Regions from separate parts of the Pantoea sp. At-9b genome, predicted to be linked through region 4. Evidence: predicted binding sites of a transcription regulator. Region 4 holds the regulator's gene; each other region holds the start of a gene.
The links. The regulator CRP, encoded in region 4, controls carbon source genes, mostly activating them, when cyclic AMP is high. The targets are predictions, from matches to a motif close to ATGTGANNNNNNTCACAT.
Positions count from the first base shown of each region.

Region 1: a site for CRP is predicted at 1,695-1,712, ahead of ompW (outer membrane protein OmpW). Genes of this name have one in related genera too.
Region 2: a site for CRP is predicted at 1,168-1,185, ahead of PAT9B_RS23325 (glycoside-pentoside-hexuronide (GPH):cation symporter). Genes of this name have one in related genera too.
Region 3: a site for CRP is predicted at 1,495-1,512, ahead of rhaB (rhamnulokinase). Genes of this name have one in related genera too.

Region 1 covers NC_014837.1:2,315,082-2,318,221, reverse strand. Annotated here, with positions in the region: gene PAT9B_RS10610 (septation protein A) at 1-314, opposite strand, end outside; gene PAT9B_RS10605 (YciC family protein) at 365-1,099, opposite strand; gene PAT9B_RS10600 (YkgJ family cysteine cluster protein) at 1,127-1,543, opposite strand; gene ompW (outer membrane protein OmpW) at 1,794-2,426, shown strand; gene PAT9B_RS30590 (hypothetical protein) at 2,480-2,689, opposite strand; gene PAT9B_RS10585 (lytic polysaccharide monooxygenase) at 2,885-3,140, opposite strand, start outside.
Region 2 covers NC_014838.1:642,401-645,540, forward strand. Annotated here, with positions in the region: gene PAT9B_RS23320 (FUSC family protein) at 86-1,078, opposite strand; gene PAT9B_RS23325 (glycoside-pentoside-hexuronide (GPH):cation symporter) at 1,299-2,678, shown strand; gene PAT9B_RS23330 (TIM-barrel domain-containing protein) at 2,675-3,140, shown strand, end outside.
Region 3 covers NC_014837.1:2,190,894-2,194,033, reverse strand. Annotated here, with positions in the region: gene rhaR (HTH-type transcriptional activator RhaR) at 1-527, opposite strand, end outside; gene rhaS (HTH-type transcriptional activator RhaS) at 543-1,364, opposite strand; gene rhaB (rhamnulokinase) at 1,657-3,138, shown strand; gene PAT9B_RS10065 (L-rhamnose isomerase) at 3,122-3,140, shown strand, end outside.
Region 4 covers NC_014837.1:3,997,877-4,001,016, forward strand. Annotated here, with positions in the region: gene PAT9B_RS18505 (phosphoribulokinase) at 1-721, shown strand, start outside; gene PAT9B_RS18510 (OsmC family protein) at 856-1,260, opposite strand; gene crp (cAMP-activated global transcriptional regulator CRP) at 1,563-2,195, shown strand; gene PAT9B_RS18520 (YccS/YhfK family putative transporter) at 2,254-3,140, shown strand, end outside.

The DNA of each region.
Region 1 (3,140 bases), 1.7 Mb from region 4:
AACATGCTTTGGATCAGCGGTTGCTTCATAAACCACTGACTGTAGAGCAGCGCCAGCGCAAACAGTGAATAAATCACCGTGACTTTCCATTTGATAAATTCATCGTTATGGAACACCAGCGTCAGGGTGCCAAACACGGCAACCAGCACGAAGGTGATGATGGTCATTTTCTCCAGTTTACGGTACAGCACCCAGCTGGCGATCAGCGCAATGCCCGTCGCGACCACCAGCGCACCTGAGGCGACAAAAATGTCGTAAAGTTTGTAGAAAACGAAGAACACGACCAGGGGAAGAAAATCGAGTAACTGCTTCATAGGATATCCAGTCAGGGCGTTAATTAAGGCGCTCAGTGAGCGCCATAATGTTAACGTAACAGCATATACAGCCGGTACAGGTAGATAATCAGGATCGCGGACACCAGGTTCCCCAGGGCGTTCAATACCACCGACGCGACGTTCGCGGGTAATACCGTCAGCGAGGAGAAAAAGAACATCAGCGCGATTTTCGCCAACAACCAGACAATAATGGCCGGGGCGATCAGTTTCATATTTTTCCACGCCATGCGCATGCTGGCCCGCATTGCGCCCATCACACCCATCTTCTCACTGACCAGCATCACCGGGGCCAGCGACAACAGGATCGCCAACATTACGCCCGGCACCATCAGCACCATAAAGCCAATCTGGACCAGCAAGGTGATCAAAAAGGTTTGCAGCAGCAATTTCGGCAGCACAGGCGCGGAAGTACCAATGGCGCGCAGGGCGCTCACTCGCTGCCCGCTCGATACCATCGGGATCAGGCACAACATACCGCCCAACAGCAAGGTGTTGCCGACCAGCGCCGCAAAGGTGCCTGCCGCCGAGGCACGCAGCAGAATACGCTGCTGTTCCGGCGACATATTTTGTACCAGTTCAAACAGCGAGGATGCGCTGTCGTCGCTCTGACTTAACAGCGACAGCTGATCGGCACCAGGCGTCAGCGCATGGCCGATAATCACGGTTATAAATGAGGTAAGCAACGCCATCAGCACGATGGTAATCAGCTGATGGCGCAGAAAATTTCCTGTGTCACGGTATAACGAGCTTGCCGTGATAGACATGTACACTCCTTGAAGAAACCGGGTTAATTAACCCGGCGATTGTACATGTTCTGCTGGCGTGCTGGCACCCGGATTAGGATAACTTTCTGTCATCTCAGGTAAAGAAGGGTGAAAAAGCGCGGGTAAACCATAGCGCGCTCTGGCCCGATCGCAGGCTTCGTTCAGCACGCCGCCTTCACCTGACATCGCAAATTCCCGGCAGGGTGAAGGGCGCTGCTGATAAACGCCGCAAGAGACGCAGCCGCCGATCTCGCCCTGTAACGCGACACAGCGCGGTTCGCGTGCGTTGGTGCCACGCATGTTGCGCATCAGCAGGCTCAGGGGTTCGGTTAGCTCAACGGGCACCACACCACCCGCATCGTCAGCTTCAGCCCAATAGAAAGAAACACGGAAATGGGCGCAGCAGGCACCACAGGTCATACAAGGGTTAAGTGAATCGCTCATTTGATCGCCCGCTTCTCCTAAGCATCGAACCAAAATCAACGGAAGAGAATCAGCAAAGTAGTCACGCCGTGAAATTTTCGCAAGAGGATTTTTATTACGCCGTGTAAGGCCAAAATTGATCTGAATCAATTCATTGTTTTATAAGTGATTTATTTGAATTGATTCACATGCATTTTGCCTGAAAACGCGATAGATCTCTTGCCACAGACTCTGATCAATAACATCAACAATTCTGGCAAAGGAGTGAATAATGAAACTGGCAAAATGCGCGCTGCTGGTAGCACTGGCGATCCCTCAACTGGCGCTGGCCCATGAAGCGGGTGACTTCTTTATGCGTGCGGGTACGGCGACGGTGCGTCCGACCGAAGGCTCTGACAATGTGCTGGGTTTGGGCGGCTTTAGTGTCAGCAATGACACGCAACTGGGGCTGACTTTTACCTATATGGCAACCGATAACATTGGTATTGAGTTGCTGGCAGCCACACCGTTCCGTCATAAAGTCGGACTGGGTGCGACCGGTAACCTGGCCACTGTGCGTCAGTTGCCGCCAACGCTGATGGCGCAATATTACTTTTTCGATAGCAAAAGCAAATTCCGTCCTTATGTCGGTGCGGGTATCAACTACACCACTTTCTTTGATGCAAAATTCAATCAGACCGGTCGTGATGCGGGCCTGAGCGATCTCAGTGTGAAAGATTCCTGGGGTCTGGCGGGGCAAGTCGGCCTGGATTATCAGATCAACCGCGACTGGATGCTGAACGCGTCACTGTGGTACATGGATATCGATACCGAGGTGAAATTTAAAGCCAATGGTGTTAACCAGAATATCAACACCCGTATCGATCCCTGGGTGTTCTTCTTTGGCGTTGGCTACCGCTTCTGATTGGCGCGGATGGGATTTGCAGGGTCGCCATTTATGGCGACCTGATAGGTTAATCAGTGGTTAAGCGGCAAAGTTTGCGCGTCTTGCGGCTGGCCGTCAGCGGTAACAGGCGTAAACACCACCTCTTTCTGCAACGGCAAATGGTGTGGGCAGGCACCATAGACGATGACGGTTTGTCCCGGAAGCACGGTGGTTTCATTCAACATCACAGGTGAGTCATCCGGTAGCAGTTTGATGTCTTTGTCGAGTTGGATTGGCTCCATACCCGTATTCGTCACGGTCAGCCTTTGATCTTTTATGCCCCAAACCAGTGGCAGAGGGGCAGACTGTACTGCCTGAGAAAACAGTGAGCATAACAGCAACGCTGAAGGTACAAGGCAAAGAGCTTTGATGGTCCTTGTCATATGATAATTTCCTGAGAATTCGTCTCCTGCACGCGGCAGGAGACGAGGACACAATTAACGGCGAACTTTAACCGTTTGAGTGGCGGTAGAGGAAAGGCCTGTGCTGGGATCGGTAATTTTTACCTGCACGTCAACATCGAAATCTTCCATGACCACTGCGGCAGGGTAATCGATGGTCGCAAGCTGGCCATGGTTATGCCTGAACACGATTTTATTGGCGTTCTTCAGCACCGACCATTCAAACTTAGCGGTATCCAGTGAGGCATTACCCGGTAAGGTTGAGTTGGCAGCACTTAACGTCACGTGCGTG
Region 2 (3,140 bases), on a different replicon from region 4:
TGTCATCTTCGTGAAAGGTTGAATAGCGTTTTCTATTATTATCGGCAGAATATGATTAAAATGACCTGCGATGGCCGCAATTAAATTATGATGCGCTGTCAGCGCCAGGTGACATGCTTAATCTAAACACCACAATCGCCACCACCACGCCAATCAGCGTGTCCAGTGCTCTGGCCGCGAACAGGGAACTCACCGCGCTAAAATCCCGACCTCCGGCAGCAATCGTCAAGGCATTGGCGGTGATAAACACGGTGGCAGCGGCGTATTGCAGCACCACCCCGATCTCAATGGCAAACTGCAGCATCCCGACCGTCAAGGCGATCCATAATCCTTGCGGATTGAGCGTCAGAATGCTCCACGCCAGCACCAGTCCAACCAGCGTGCCCAACAGCCGATTAAAGGCACGTCGTGTCGTGCCCGGCAAACCGTCCGGCTGGTTAAGTACCACCACCACGGCCGCCATCCCCCAATACGCATGTTCCAGTCCAAGGATGACCCCGATCGTTCCGGCCACCAGCGTGCCAAACGCCACCCGTGCAGCGGTGCGTCTGGCGTGCTCTTTGATCACCCGATCCGCTACCGTGCGAGGTTTGGCGGCGGTCCGTTCAAACAGGCATCCCAGCATATGCGCCAGCCACGAGATCGCGCCACCGCACAACACCCATAACCCACTTTGCCAGGGATCAACGCTGCTGGCCGCCATCCCGGTGCCGCTGGCACAGGCCAACGCAAACATATACGCTCCGGGCGGTCCCAGCTGCTGTCTGTTACAGATCAAGGTGGCAAGCGAGGCGATGCAGGTCACGGTCACCACGCCAAGCCACGGATAAGGCGCGACGAGAATGCCGAGGGTGACGATCACCGCCAATGTCACCGCGATGATGGCCAGCAAACGCGCACGTCTGCCAACGGGCAGACCATCACCGTACAACGCCGTAAACGCCCCAATGGTTGCCAGCAGACCCGACTGTATATGCCCGGCATAGAAACCCAGCACCACTGGTAAACCGCAGCACAGACCCGCGCGCACCGCAAACGGCAGACGTTGCCGCACGGCAGCTGGGATTGATGTATTCATCCTTTTCTCCGCGAACCCGCGATTCTAACCTGTTGATTAATGGTAGCCCGTTGCACTTTACCTGCCATGTTAATTTTTTGTTGTTATTCTTGTTACCCGTATCACATAAAGTAAAAAACATAAAACCTGAAACAGATCCCGCAATTGTCTCATCCCGGCCCGCTTCCTATAACTAACCGTCGATTGACCCTTAGCGATACCCAGACAGGCGGGAGTCTTTATGCAAACAAGCTTAACGATAAAAGAAAAAATCAGTTACGGACTGGGCGATATGGCCAGTCATATCGCCATCGATAACGTGATTATTTTTCTCACGTTTTATTACACCGATGTCGTGGGGCTACCGGCGATATTTGTCGGAACGCTCTTTTTGCTGGCGCGCGTCGCCGATGCGGTGATCGACCCGGCAATGGGCATGGTGGCAGATCGCACGCGTTCGCGCTGGGGGCGTTTTCGTCCGTGGCTGCTGATGCTGGCCGTGCCGTTTGGCGTGAGCTGCATGTTGATTTATGCCGTCCCGGAAAGCCTGTCGCTGACCGGAAAAATGATCTATGCGGCAGCCACCTACAGCCTGATGATGCTGATGTACACCGCCATCAATATTCCCTACTGCTCAATGGGCGCAATTATCACCGCCGATGATACCCAGCGTATCTCGTTGCAGTCGTGGCGCTTCTTTCTTGCAACGCTGGGAGGGGCGATGTCCACCTTCCTGATGATACCGCTGGCGACCTGGCTCGGGGGTGGTAACAAGCTGGAAGGGTATTTCGCCGCCATGTCGATTATGGCGACGCTGGCGACCCTGATGTTTTTTATCTGCTTCCTCAATACGCGCGAACGTGTGAATGCCCCTGCCAGCCACGGCCACTTTCTGGCCGATCTGCGTGATTTGTTATGTAACGATCAGTGGCGCATCGTGGCGCTATTGGTGTTCTGCAACATCTCATTTGGGGTGGTACGACTGGGTGCCATGATGTACTACGTCACCTATTTCCTTGGCAATGCCAGCCTGTTTATGTGGCTGTTGGCCGCGCATATCGTCGGCAAAAGCGTGGGCAGTGTGCTGGCGAAATTGCTGACGCTTCACTTAAGCAAAATCACCGCTTTCACTCTCAGCGCTATCGTTACCGGCGTGTTGAGTATCAGCATCGTGTTTCTCCCCGGTAACCTCGTGTTGCTGGTGGGGATGACCTTTATCGTCTCCAGTTTCTATCAGGTCACCACCACGCTGATGTGGGTGATGATGTCGGACGTGGTCGATTACGGTGAATATCGCCAGGGCAAACGCCTCGATGGCACCGTGTTCTCCACGCTGCTGGCCGTGTTGAAAATGGGTATGGCGATCAGTGGTGCCATTGTCGGCTGGACCCTCGGTCTGAGCGGCTATGTTGCCCAGGCGGCACACCAGCAGCCCGCCGCCATGATGGCTATCGTTGCGCTGTTTTCGGTGATCCCCGGCGTGCTGGCGCTGCTCAGTGCGCTGGCGATGCGTGGTTACAAACTTAACGACGCCACCATGCGTACCATCAATCAAAACAAACTGGCGGCACAGCCTGCCACCACTGGCCCCACCGTATTACAACCACAGGAGTTGTCATGAGCGAATTACGCGCCGAATCCCAGCGTATCGTCTGGACCTTTGACCGTCAGACCCTGGTTATCGAACCCTGGGGGGCGAACAGCCTGCGGGTGCGCGCCACCTGCCAGACGGCACTGATTGACAGCGATTGGGCGCTGTTACCGCCAACGCCTTGTGAAGTCGATATCCAACGTGAGCCTGAACTGCTGCGCATACGCAACGGCAACATCACCGCGACGCTGAATATGCGTGGACAACTGGCCTTCTACAACCAACACGGTGAATTGTTGCTTGAGGAGTTCTGGCGGCAACGCAGCACAGTCGGTATTGGTGCCACAGAAAAGAGCCAGGATAAGTACATCAGCGCGCTGAAACTGGATGCCCGCACCTTTCGCCCGATTCCCGGCGGGAAATATCAGCTCAGCGTGCGTTTTGAAGCGCGACGCGAAGAGAAAATTTATGGCATGGGGCAATACCAGCAGG
Region 3 (3,140 bases), 1.8 Mb from region 4:
TCCAGTTGTTCGCCTTCTGGCAACGCCCAGGGCCGATCCGCCGCATAACCGTGGCGACGTAATATCAACGCCAGTTGCAGAAACAACGCTTCCGAAAGCTGGATCGACAGCGGGTCGCTTTTGCGACTTTCACGCTCCAGTTGGGTGATCACGCCGCGTGCCAAGGCCATGCCGCGCGTGGTCAGACGCCAGCAACCGGGGGATTCCGCATCCTCGGCAGGCAGCAACTGGCTCCAGTCCAGTCCCAGATGAAAGCGGTCACGGCAGTAGAGAATATTATCCAGCACCAGATCATTGACGCTGTCGTAACTGTGGCAGTCGTTATCGCGGATATAAAAGACATCGCCACAGGTGATCAGCCACGGACGATCGTTGAGAACATGCAGGCCGTTGCCGCGCCAGACGATGACAATCTCACTGAACTCATGTCGATGTGGCGGGAACGAAGGTTGTGGCAGGCGTTCGGCCACCGCAATTGGCAGGCTGGGGGCCGGGAAGTAGTCTTCGCGCGTCAATATTAGCGACATGAGGGGCACTCCAAATTACATCATCTGCTGGCGCTCCGCCCGGGGCGCACAGCCAAACTCCCGCCGAAACAGCGTGGAAAAATGGTTACTGTCACCAAATCCGCACTGGAAAGCGATATCCGTAATGCGCATATCGCTGTGTCGCAACAGGTGGCGAGCCTGGAGCAGACGCAGCCGGTTCAGATAGCGCTGCGGCGTGTTGCCGGTTTGCTGCTTCATTTGACGATGCAGGGTACGCAACGACAGCGAAAATTGGTCCGCTAAGGCTTCCCAGGCAATTTCTTCACTGTAGTGCTCATTAAGCCAGTCGAGCAAACGATGCAGACGCGCTTCCTGATCCTGCGCGACCTCGTTGTGACCGGCCTCGCGTAACAACACCAGCAGTTGCAGGAACGCCTGCTCCTGACGTGCCTGTTTCTCCAGTGACCAACTGCCCTGCGGATTCATCTGCGCCACGATCTGCAACGCCTGCGCCATCACTTTTTGGTTGATGCGCCAGTGCGAACTGTAGTTGCCATCTTCCTCACGCGGCAACAACGCCTGCAAGCCAGAGAGAAAACGAAATGCTGCCGGGCTGCGATACAGCACGTTGGTCAGGCATAAATTGTCGGTTTGCTCATAAAGATGGCGATCGTGATCGCGCACAAAACACACGCAACCGGCGCATAACGCCTGCGGCTGACCATTAAACACATGGATGCCAGAACCCTGTTCGACCAGCACGATCTCATGGAAATCATGGTGATGTTCGGGAAAGGCCAGCTGCGGCACGCGCGGTTCAATAGCAATGGCGTACTCCCCGGCGGGGAAAAAATCTGCGCTGTGTAAAACGGTCATGGATCGCCTCTCATTATTAACAAAACCGTAACCGAGTCTACTCAGGCGATCGGCACCTTACCTTGAATTTCACACCGGTGGATGCAGGAAAATGGCTAATTTTTCAAGATCTCCCGAGTTGATGCAGAAAATGCGGCAAAGCTCACAACTCGACGCTTGTGTGGTTCTGTGAGCTGCCTCACGAACATCTTTGCCACGATGCCAGTGGGTCTGTTGCGCTGGCAGTAACGGGAAGGTGAGGAAAAGGCAGGATTTTTACTCTGTATGCATCTCATCACAGGAAGAACACGCCATGAGTATGCGTAACATTGTTGCCATTGATTTAGGCGCATCCAGCGGGCGCGTGATGCTCGCGCAATGGACCACGGCAAGCCAACAACTCAGGCTACGTGAAGTCCGTCGTTTTGCTAATCAGCGCGTGCGGCGTGCCGGTTATGACTGCTGGGATCTGGACGGGCTGGAGCAGGAGATCCGTATCGGGCTGCAACAACTGGATGAAGAAGGCATCGTGCCGGACAGCATTGGCATCGATACCTGGGGCGTGGACCTGGTGCTGCTGGATGCCGATGGCCAGCGCGTGGGTGAGGCCGTCAGCTATCGCGACGCGCGCACCGACGGCCAGATGGCGCAGGCGATCAATGATCTGGGTAAGTCGGCAATTTATCAGCGTACCGGCATTCAGTTTCTGCCATTCAATACCCTGTACCAGCTGCGCGCGCTGCATCGGCAACAGCCGGACTGGCAGGCGCAGGTGCGTCATGCATTGATGATTCCGGATTACCTGCATTACCGTCTGACCGGCCAGTTGAACTGGGAATACACCAACGCCACTACCACGCAACTGCTGAATATCACCCGGGGTGAATGGGACCGGGATTTACTCGCCTGGGCTGGGGTGCCCGCCAGTTGGTTTGGCACCCCCACGGCCCCAGGCAACACCGTTGGATACTGGACCAGCCCGCGTGGTCATCGCATCCCGGTGATCGCGGTGGCGACCCACGATACCGCCAGCGCGGTACTGGCAACGCCACTGCGACAGGATGATGCCGCTTATCTGAGTTCGGGCACCTGGTCGCTGATGGGCATTGAAAGCCTGCAACCGTGCCTGAGCCAGACGGCGCTCGACGCGAATATCACCAATGAAGGTGGGGCAGAAGGCTATCGGGTGCTGAAAAATATCATGGGCCTGTGGCTGTTGCAGCGCGTATGCAGTGAACTGCACATCACTGACTTGTGCGACCTGATTCAGCAGGCCACGAATGAACCCGCCTGTGTCGCGCTGATCAACCCCAATGCCAGCCGCTTTATCAATCCCGCCAGCATGGTGCAGGAGATTCAGGATGCTTGTGCGGAGCAGCAGATGCCGGTGCCCCAGACCCCGGCGGCGCTGGCGCGTACCATTTTTGACAGTCTGGCGCTGCTTTATCGTCAGGTGATCGGTGAACTCGGCCAGTTGCGCGCATCACCGTTACGCCAACTGCATGTGGTGGGCGGCGGTTGCCAGAATCCGTTACTGAACCAACTGTGCGCCGATGCCTGTCAGTTGCCGGTGCTCGCCGGGCCGGTAGAAGCCTCAACCCTCGGCAATGTCGGTTGCCAGCTGATCGCCCTGGGCGAATTACGCGATGTGGCGGATTTGCGTCGCTGCATCAGCCAGAACTTCCCGTTAGAAACATTTGCTCCGCTTAACAACAGCGCTTTTCGTGCCAACCAGGCACGCTTCGCCGCGCTGAGCCAACCCGCTAAGGAACTTGCTTATGACAAAGCTGATTGAAC
Region 4 (3,140 bases):
GGAAATGGACATGGCGATCCGCAAAGCGCGCGATCTGGGCCGTCATATCAGCTATTTCGGGCCAGAAGCGAACGATTTTGGTCTGCTGGAGCAGACGTTTGAGCAGTACGGTAAAACCGGCCTCGGCCAGTCGCGCAAATATCTGCATACCTATGACGAAGCCGTGCCGTGGAACCAGGTGCCCGGTACTTTCACGCCGTGGCAGCCGCTGCCGGAAAACACCGATGTGTTGTTCTATGAAGGTTTGCATGGCGGCGTGGTGACGCAGCAGCACAACGTGGCTGAGCATGTCGATTTACTGGTGGGTGTGGTACCGATCGTTAACCTTGAGTGGATTCAAAAGCTGGTGCGCGATACCAGTGAACGCGGCCATTCACGCGAAGCGGTGATGGATTCGGTGGTACGTTCGATGGAGGATTACATCAACTTCATCACCCCACAGTTCTCGCGTACCCACATCAACTTCCAGCGCGTGCCGACCGTCGACACGTCGAACCCGTTTGCCGCGCGTGAAATTCCGTCCCTGGATGAAAGCTTTGTGGTGATCCATTTCCGTGGACTGGAAGGCATTGCCTTCCCTTACCTGCTGGCGATGATTCAGGATTCCTTTATCTCGCATATGAACACCCTGGTGGTGCCCGGCGGCAAAATGGGGCTGGCGATGGAGCTGATTATGACGCCGCTGGTGCAACGCCTGATTGAAGGCAAACGCATCAAGTAAGCCAAATTTTTCGTAGCGGCGCGATTTATCACGCGATCCCGGAATCGCTGCGGGAAAAATCGGCGCGATAAATCGCCTGACCGTGCATGCTGCACGAAAAAATCCGCGCGATAAATCGCGCCGCTACGTTCGTGCTAAAGTTCAACCACCTCATAGCTGTGGGTAATTTCTACCCCTTTGCCCAGCATAATCGCCACCGAGCAATACTTCTCCGCCGACAGATCAACCGCCCGCGCCACCGCTTTGTCGCCCAGCGCTTTGCCGCTGACAATAAAATGCAGGTTGATATGTGTGAAAATGCGTGGTGCTTCTTCACGACGTTCCGAGGTCAGTTTTACCTCACAATCCGCCACGTCATTGCGCCCTTTTTGCAGGATCGACACCACATCAATCGCGCTGCAACCGCCCGCAGCCATCAGCACCATCTCCATCGGACTCGGTGCTTTGTCGCCCGAATTGCCATCCATTAATATCTGATGACCTGATGAGGATTCTCCGAGAAAGGTAAGCCCTTCCACCCATTTGACCCGTGCCTGCATTATTCTTTCTCCTGAATCGGCTGATTTGCCGCCAGAGTACGCTTTCACCTGAGAAACAGCAATCCAGACTAATCGCCCTTTTGCTGAAGCGAGACAACAGAAGACAGCTAGCAAAAGCTGTGCTACAAACAGTGCTGAAAATATTTTCGTCGCAATAGACGAAGGCGGGAAGAATCAGAAGCCTGGCTTAAGAGTCCACCCGAATAATTTTCCTTTACAGGAAGCGCTCTACGATTTCACCGCCTGACAGGGAAAACTGCCCCCTGTGTTTTGGGCACGATTACAACAGAGGATAATAGCGAATGGTTCTCGGCAAACCGCAAACAGACCCTACACTCGAATGGTTCCTGTCCCATTGCCATATTCACAAATATCCATCCAAAAGCACCCTGATTCATCAGGGTGAGAAAGCGGAAACGCTCTACTACATCGTGAAAGGTGCCGTTGCGGTGCTGATTAAAGATGAAGAAGGCAAAGAGATGATCCTCTCCTACCTCAATCAGGGGGATTTCATCGGCGAGCTTGGCCTGTTTGAAGAAGGTCAGGAACGCAGTGCCTGGGTTAGAGCGAAAACTGCCTGCGAAGTGGCTGAAATTTCCTACAAAAAATTCCGTCAGCTGATTCAGGTAAACCCGGATATTTTAATGCGTCTTTCGGCGCAGATGGCGCGTCGCCTGCAGGTGACATCAGAAAAAGTAGGCAACCTTGCCTTCCTTGATGTGACCGGCCGCATTGCGCAGACGCTGCTCAATCTGGCCAAGCAGCCTGATGCCATGACCCACCCGGACGGGATGCAGATCAAAATCACCCGTCAGGAAATTGGTCAGATCGTCGGCTGCTCACGCGAGACAGTTGGCCGTATTCTGAAAATGCTGGAAGATCAAAACCTGATCTCCGCACATGGTAAAACCATCGTCGTTTACGGCACCCGCTAATTTCTTCTCACCCACGGCGTGATGGCAGCATCGCGCCGTTTTTGTCTGCGATGAGCTGATGTGGCGTCGAATCATCTATCATCCCGAGGTTAACTACGCCCTGCGGCAAACGCTGGTGCTGTGCCTGCCCGTGGCTCTCGGCTGGCTGTTTGGCGATCTGCAAAAAGGCTTGCTGTTTTCCTTAGTGCCGGCCTGCTGCAACATCGCCGGTCTTGATACGCCGCATAAACGTTTCTTCAAACGCCTGGTTATTGGCGGTTCCCTGTTTGCGACCGGCAGCTTCCTGATTCAATGGCTGACGGATTATCACGTCCCCTTGCCGCTGATTCTGCTGGTGCTGCCGTTATTAGTCGGTGTGACCGGCGAGATCAGCCCGTTGCATGGCCGCTTGCTGCCCGCCACGCTGATCGCCTCCATCTTTACCCTGAGCCTGGTAGGCCGCATGCCTATCTGGGTACCACCGCTGCTCTACATTGGCGGCACCTTGTGGTACGGGCTGTTTAACTGGTTCTGGTTCTGGCTGTGGAAAGAGCAGCCGATGCGCGAGTCGCTGAGCCTGTTGTACCGTGAGCTGGCGGATTATTGCGATGCCAAATATACCCTGCTGACCCAGTTGACCGACCCGGAGAAAGCGCTGCCTCCGTTGCTGGCACGCCAACAGAAAGCGGTGGATCTGATCACCACCTGCTATCAGCAAATGCACATGCTGTCGGCCAGCCGGGATAACAGCCATAAACGCCTGACGCGCGCTTTTCAGGTGGCGCTGGATTTGCAGGAACACATCTCCGTTAGCCTGCATCAGCCGGAAGAAGTGCAAAAGCTGGTGGAGCAAAGCCATGCCGAGGCGGTGATTCGCTGGAATGCCAAAACCATCTCCGCCCGCCTGCGTCTGCTGGCCGATGCCATTCTGTATCACCAGTTGCCGGACCGTTTTCAAATGGATAA